Regions from separate parts of the Planococcus lenghuensis genome, predicted to be linked through region 2. Evidence: a T-box and tRNA genes for the amino acid it is inferred to sense, from the RefSeq annotation. Region 2 holds a T-box; the other holds one or more tRNA genes.

Region 1 (3,379 bases), 1.2 Mb from region 2:
ACAAAACCAAATAGTCCAGTGATGATGGCAGAGAGGCCACACCCGTTCCCATCCCGAACACGGCAGTTAAGCTCTCTTGCGCCGATGGTAGTTGGGGGCTTCCCCCTGTGAGAGTAGGACGTCGCTGGGCATACACATGGAGGATTAGCTCAGCTGGGAGAGCATCTGCCTTACAAGCAGAGGGTCGGCGGTTCGATCCCGTCATCCTCCACCATGTCATGCCGGAGTAGCTCAATTGGCAGAGCAACTGACTTGTAATCAGTAGGTTGAGGGTTCAATTCCTTTCTCCGGCACCACTTCGAGCCATTAGCTCAGTTGGTAGAGCATCTGACTTTTAATCAGAGGGTCGAAGGTTCGAATCCTTCATGGCTCACCATTATTATTAAGCTAATAATAACAGACATGCGGATGTGGCGGAATTGGCAGACGCGCTAGAATCAGGCTCTAGTGTCCTTTACCGGACGTGGGGGTTCGACTCCCTTCATCCGCACCATGTCTAGCGGAAGTAGTTCAGTGGTAGAACGCCACCTTGCCAAGGTGGAGGTCGCGGGTTCGACCCCCGTCTTCCGCTCCATTTTTTTGAACAAGATCAATATGCGCCCGTAGCTCAATTGGATAGAGCGTCTGACTACGGATCAGAAGGTTGTGGATTCGACTTCTGCCGGGCGCGCCATTTTTATTAATAAAGTACATAACAGTATGTACGGGAAGTAGCTCAGCTTGGTAGAGCACTTGGTTTGGGACCAAGGGGTCGCAGGTTCGAATCCTGTCTTCCCGACCAGTTATGATGGGGCCTTAGCTCAGCTGGGAGAGCGCCTGCCTTGCACGCAGGAGGTCAGCGGTTCGATCCCGCTAGGCTCCACCAACTTAACTATCATAAGGATCCTGGCGGCGTAGCTCAGCTGGCTAGAGCGTACGGTTCATACCCGTAAGGTCGGGGGTTCGATCCCCTCTGCCGCCACTTTTTTTAGGACCTTTAGCTCAGTTGGTTAGAGCAGACGGCTCATAACCGTCCGGTCGCAGGTTCGAGTCCTGCAAGGTCCACCACTTAACTATTATTCTGGAGGAATACCCAAGTCTGGCTGAAGGGATCGGTCTTGAAAACCGACAGGGGAGTCAAATCCCGCGGGGGTTCGAATCCCTCTTCCTCCTCCATCTTTTAAAAATGTGTGGACTGATTTTTGTTTCACAGTACGTCAGTGACACTCCGAAAAGAATCTTTCATAAATAGGTATGTAGTAAATTGCTGTACGAAGACAGCGATTAGCATCAACGAATGCGCAGCCGAAGAAGATGCCTATCACTACAATGCGTAGAGGAAACAAAGTATCCCTAATATTAATGTCGCGGGGTGGAGCAGTTCGGTAGCTCGTTGGGCTCATAACCCAAAGGTCGCAGGTTCAAATCCTGCCCCCGCAACCAAACGGTCCTGTGGTGTAGCGGTTAACATGCCTGCCTGTCACGCAGGAGATCGCGGGTTCGATTCCCGTCAGGACCGCCATTTTTTCATACATAGTGTGGCTCAGTAGCTCAGTCGGTAGAGCAAAGGACTGAAAATCCTTGTGTCGGCGGTTCGATTCCGTCCTGAGCCACCATTCTTGCGGGTGTAGTTTAGTGGTAAAACCTCAGCCTTCCAAGCTGATGATGAGGGTTCGATTCCCTTCACCCGCTCCAAGGGCCTATAGCTCAGCTGGTTAGAGCGCACGCCTGATAAGCGTGAGGTCGGTGGTTCGAGTCCACTTAGGCCCACCATTCCGAAGTAGCTCAGTGGTAGAGCAATCGACTGTTAATCGATCGGTCGTAGGTTCGAATCCTACCTTCGGAGCCATACGGGGAAGTACTCAAGTGGCTGAAGAGGCGCCCCTGCTAAGGGTGTAGGTCGGTAATCCCGGCGCGAGGGTTCAAATCCCTCCTTCTCCGCCAGCTCGGCCCCTTGGTCAAGCGGTTAAGACACCGCCCTTTCACGGCGGTAACACGGGTTCGAATCCCGTAGGGGTCATAGTAAAAAACGCAGTTCCTGATTAACAGGAACTGCGTTTTTTTGTATTCTTTTTATATATCTGACACGGGATATACAGTTTGTCTTTCCAATGAGAATAAAAAAGTCCGGAAGCTCTATGCTCCCGGACTACTATTAAAGCACGTGACTGATCAGCAATCCAATGCCAAGAAGAAAAGCGAATACAGTGTTAGTAATCCCTGTTGCTTTCATCGCTGGCATGACTTGCAGTGGTTCTGTGAACATTCGATAACGAAGAACCACTTCTATCGGTTTCTGAACGCTGAGGAAGACGAGCAGTGTCCATGGAGTTATAGCCCCCACGAAAACCAGCACAAGTATCCAACCATATGCGAGAACGAAGAAGGCGAGCAGGACATTGACCGCAGTTGGTCTTCCCACCAGTATTGCAAGTGTTTTCCGACCACTGGCGGCATCACCCTTAATGTCCCGGATATTGTTGGTCAGCATAATAGCTGCGACGAGCAGTGTACTTGGTACAGCCAGTAGTGCAGCTTCTGAGGTAACAGTACCTGTCTGAATAAAAAATGCAATGATGACAATCAGAAAGCCCATGAATAAACCGGAAAATAATTCACCGAGCGGCGTATACGCAATAGGGAAAGGGCCGCCTGTATAAAAATAACCGACTGCCATTGCCACAAGTCCAACTGCCACGAGCCACCAGCTCGTCTCGGTACAGATATAAACACCCAGCAATCCTGCAATTCCGTAAAGAGTAAAGGCGAGCGCCAAAACTGTTCTTGGTTTGACACCATTTCGGACAATGGCTCCGCCAATGCCTACTGACTTTTCATTATCAAGACCACGGGCGAAATCATAGTATTCATTGAACATATTGGTAGCCGCTTGAATTAAGAGACTTGCAATCAGCATTGCAAGAAACAGGCCCCAATGAATAGCCGTATATTGCAAAGCGATCATTGTCCCGAGAAAAACCGGGGCAAAGGCTGCGGTTAGCGTATGGGGCCGGGTAAGCTGCCACCAGACGCGCCAGCCACTGTCCGCTTGAAGTGTGTGAGTCATGCTGTATTCGCTCCTTTAGTTCATTTTCCATCCTTTATTGTACTCTAAATCAGTGATTCGTACAGCAAATGGAGTGCTCATTTTTCCGGAAAAGGGTATGATAGAGGGTAGAGATTAACTTGGCTGCAGTTATTTTCAATGACAGGCTGCAGATAAACGGAGGGAAACGGATGAATTCACAGCCGTATTCATCAACAGAACAAGTGATAGCCGGGACGTATGATTCCTGGTGTTTTTATACAGAAACTATAGAAGTACAGAGCATGTCGCCATTTGCGTTTTTTAATGCCGGCAAAGGATATACCGGACAACGGATGTTTTGGCAAAACCGGG
Region 2 (3,379 bases):
CCCGTTCTTCCAGTACACCCTGGTGGGAGGAACCTGAGTCAAACCAGACATCCATGATATCCAGCTCTTTTGTAAATTTGCCGTTCGGACTTGCCGGATGCGTGAACCCTTCCGGTAAAAGATCTTTGGCTTCCCGCTCAAACCAGACGTTTGAACCGTGTTCCCGGAACAGTCCGGCAATATGAGCCACTGTCTCTTCCGTGATGATTTCATCGCCATTTTCAGCGTAAAATACCGGGATTGGCACACCCCATACCCGCTGACGGGAGATATTCCAGTCGCCACGGTCACGCAGCATATTGAATAGACGCGTCTCACCCCATGCAGGCGTAAAGGACGTGTTACGGATCGCTGTCAGGATATCATCACGGAAGGCATCGATCGACACGAACCACTGGGCGGTTGCCCGGTAGATCACCGGCTTTTTTGTCCGCCAGTCATGCGGATATGAGTGAGTGATGAAACCGAGTTTCTCCAGTGCACCCGCCTCATCAAGTGCTTCTGTGATGGTTTTGTTCGCCTTGTCATAGAACTCGCCTTCAAAACCTGGCGCTTCTTGTGTAAATACGCCTTTTTCATCGATCGGGCACAATACATCCAATCCGTAACGTTTCCCGATGATGAAATCATCTTCCCCGTGTCCGGGTGCTGTGTGCACGCAGCCAGTACCGGAATCGGTTGTAACGTGCTCACCGAGCATCACCAGGGATGTGCGGTCATAGAGCGGATGCTGCGTGAGGATATGCTCCAATGCTGTCCCTTTTACGGTTTTTTCAGCTTCGTAATTTTCCCAGCCCATTTCTGAAGCTGATTCTTCCAATAGATCCTGTGCGACGACAAACTTCTTGCCGCTGACATTGACGACTGTGTAATCCAGTTCCGGATGAACGGCGATGCCGAGATTCGCGGGAATCGTCCATGGAGTCGTTGTCCAGATGACAATATTGGTTCCTTCATCAAGGACGCCTTTGCCGTCCGTCACAGCGAAACTGACAAAGATGGATGGAGATTTCTTGTCCTTGTACTCGATTTCAGCTTCCGCAAGGGATGATTCACTCGACGGTGACCAGTACACCGGTTTCAGTCCTTTATAGATATAGCCTTTATTGGCCATTTTACCGAACACTTCGATTTGGCGTGATTCATATTCAGGCTTCAGTGTCACGTATGGATTATCCCAATTGCCTCTGACACCGATCCGCTTGAACTGCGTACGCTGGTTATCGAGCTGCTCATACGCATACTCCTCACACAGTTTACGGAATTCAGCCAGCGACAGTTCTTTCCGGTTAACGCCCTTGTTTGTAAGGGCCTGCTCAATCGGCAGTCCGTGTGTATCCCAGCCAGGCACATATGGCGCATGGAAGCCCATCATCGAACGGGAACGGGTGATGAAGTCTTTCAGCACCTTGTTCAGCGCATGCCCCATATGCAAGTCGCCATTCGCGTATGGCGGACCATCATGCAGCACAAAGAACGGACGGCCCTTTGTCCGCTCCTGTACCAGCTGGTAGATGTCCATCTCTTCCCATTTTTCCTGCGTTTCCGGCTCCCGGTTCGCCAAATTGCCGCGCATCGGGAAATCCGTTTTCGGCATTAATAACGTATCCTTATAATTCATACCTTTTTTCCTCCTCAGACAAATTAAAAAGCCCTTCATCCCTGAAAAGGGACGAAGAGCTCAGTTCGCGGTACCACCCTTGTTGCAGTCTTGATCTGAACACAGACTGCCACTCAATCGCCTTATCGCGGCGTACACGGAACCGGTTACTGCTGGTGCGTTCACCGGTTCTGCTCAGGAGGGATATTCACCAAAACGCCGTCACCAGGCTTGCACTGTCCCTGGCTCGCTTTATCAGAGCTGTTATGGATACTGTCTCCGTCATTGCTTCATCATTCATCTGTCGTTAATTATAAGAGTGCGGATGTTAACCGTCAAGCCTGCTGTTCGCTCGCCGACGTCTCTTCCTGCTGTTCTCCCGGTTCTTCTGCAGAAGCAGCAACTTCCCGGACAGCCGGTGTATATTCCATCAGCTGTTCCCAATCATCGGACTCGATCATTTCAAGCTGTGCGTTCACCAGCATCTTAAATCTGCTGCGGAATATCATCGACTGTTTTTTCAGTTCATCGATTTCCGTTCCAAGTTTCCGGGACTTCGCCAAAGCCTCACCGAGAATCCGGTCTGCATTTTTTTCGGCTTCCCGCACAATCAGTTCTGCCTCTTTCTGAGAATTCCGCCGCACTTCTTCTGCCGCTTCCTGTGCCACCATCAAAGATTTCTGGAGAGTGCCTTCAATGGTCGTAAAATGGCCGACGCGTTCATCGGTTTGTTTCAGCCGCTCTTCCAGCTCCCGTTTTTCCTGAATCAATGCTTCATAGTCTTTCATGACCTGCTGCAAAAATTCGTTTACTTCTTCTTCCACATACCCACGAAAACCACGGGTGAATTGCTTGTTATGTATATCAAGCGGCGTCAACGGCATAATAAGTCCCTCTCCTTCTTATCTTCATTAGTTCTTATTATACAGTTCAGCCGCCAAATTATCAGCTTATTCTCCAAATTTTTCACGGTACAGGAAAAAAGTAGCGGATGATCATTAAAGGAAAAGCAAGAAACTATCCAGTAATTTATCTATATCTAATCTGCCTCTTTATTTTTTCTGCTCAAGCCGTCCGATCACCAGCCGGAGCTTGTCTTTTTTCGTCCGCCCTTCAATCATGATGACCCGCACCCGGCCGAGTCCTCTGACCGACAACAGATCGCTTTCATGTAGTTCGAAGGAAGGCTGCTCCGTGACTGTCCAATTGACTTTTACCCGGCCGCCGTTTATCAGGGCAGAGGCTTTCTGTCTGGATATGTTGAATATGGATGCAAGGACGGTATCCAGTCGCATTGAACTCACAGTGAGCGTTTCTTCCAGCCACTCTTCCGTCTGCACCAGAAGCTGTTCCTCACCCTCCACCGCTTCCAGGCTGACTTTCACTTTCCCTGCGGTTACGAAATTGGTACGGACATACTGGCTGATTTCATCTGCGATTGCTACTTGGATCACATCGCCATCAACCCGGATGTCTCCAAACTTTCCACGGCCAAGCCCAAGTCCCATCAATGAACCCAGAACATCAGGATGAGCAAGCGTCACAAATTTAGACGGGTAATTAACCGTAAAAACCGTAATATTAAAATCTTCTTTTACCGGCTCCAAGTATTCCGGATACAGCAGCATCCGCTGCCGTTCAGCATCCGGAAAAAGTCCTTCCGACGCTGTCATAATACCGCTTGCCCCGACCACGGACCGGACAATAAACCGCTCCCGGGGATCGAGGAAATCCGTCAGTTTCGGCGTGTAGCGATCTTCCACTTCCCGTAACCAGCCC

The links. The T-box of region 2 lies ahead of ileS (isoleucine--tRNA ligase). A T-box ahead of a tRNA ligase gene usually reads a tRNA of that ligase, here a tRNA-Ile.
Region 1: it encodes a tRNA-Ile, which carries the amino acid that the T-box ahead of ileS (isoleucine--tRNA ligase) is inferred to sense. The anticodon was not compared.

Annotation. Positions count from the first base shown of each region.
Region 1 covers NZ_CP019640.1:1,223,119-1,226,497, forward strand. Annotated here, with positions in the region: rRNA gene rrf (5S ribosomal RNA) at 15-130, shown strand; tRNA gene B0X71_RS06255 (tRNA-Val) at 139-214, shown strand; tRNA gene B0X71_RS06260 (tRNA-Thr) at 221-296, shown strand; tRNA gene B0X71_RS06265 (tRNA-Lys) at 301-376, shown strand; tRNA gene B0X71_RS06270 (tRNA-Leu) at 405-493, shown strand; tRNA gene B0X71_RS06275 (tRNA-Gly) at 500-574, shown strand; tRNA gene B0X71_RS06280 (tRNA-Arg) at 597-673, shown strand; tRNA gene B0X71_RS06285 (tRNA-Pro) at 705-781, shown strand; tRNA gene B0X71_RS06290 (tRNA-Ala) at 790-865, shown strand; tRNA gene B0X71_RS06295 (tRNA-Met) at 888-961, shown strand; tRNA gene B0X71_RS06300 (tRNA-Ile) at 971-1,047, shown strand; tRNA gene B0X71_RS06305 (tRNA-Ser) at 1,063-1,155, shown strand; tRNA gene B0X71_RS06310 (tRNA-Met) at 1,346-1,422, shown strand; tRNA gene B0X71_RS06315 (tRNA-Asp) at 1,426-1,501, shown strand; tRNA gene B0X71_RS06320 (tRNA-Phe) at 1,520-1,595, shown strand; tRNA gene B0X71_RS06325 (tRNA-Gly) at 1,601-1,674, shown strand; tRNA gene B0X71_RS06330 (tRNA-Ile) at 1,676-1,752, shown strand; tRNA gene B0X71_RS06335 (tRNA-Asn) at 1,754-1,828, shown strand; tRNA gene B0X71_RS06340 (tRNA-Ser) at 1,832-1,923, shown strand; tRNA gene B0X71_RS06345 (tRNA-Glu) at 1,928-1,999, shown strand; gene B0X71_RS06350 (1,4-dihydroxy-2-naphthoate polyprenyltransferase) at 2,135-3,046, opposite strand; gene B0X71_RS06355 (isochorismate synthase) at 3,217-3,379, shown strand, end outside.
Region 2 covers NZ_CP019640.1:2,386,946-2,390,324, forward strand. Annotated here, with positions in the region: gene ileS (isoleucine--tRNA ligase) at 1-1,621, opposite strand, end outside; T-box leader at 1,666-1,895, opposite strand; gene B0X71_RS12270 (DivIVA domain-containing protein) at 1,936-2,484, opposite strand; gene B0X71_RS12275 (YlmH family RNA-binding protein) at 2,653-3,379, opposite strand, start outside.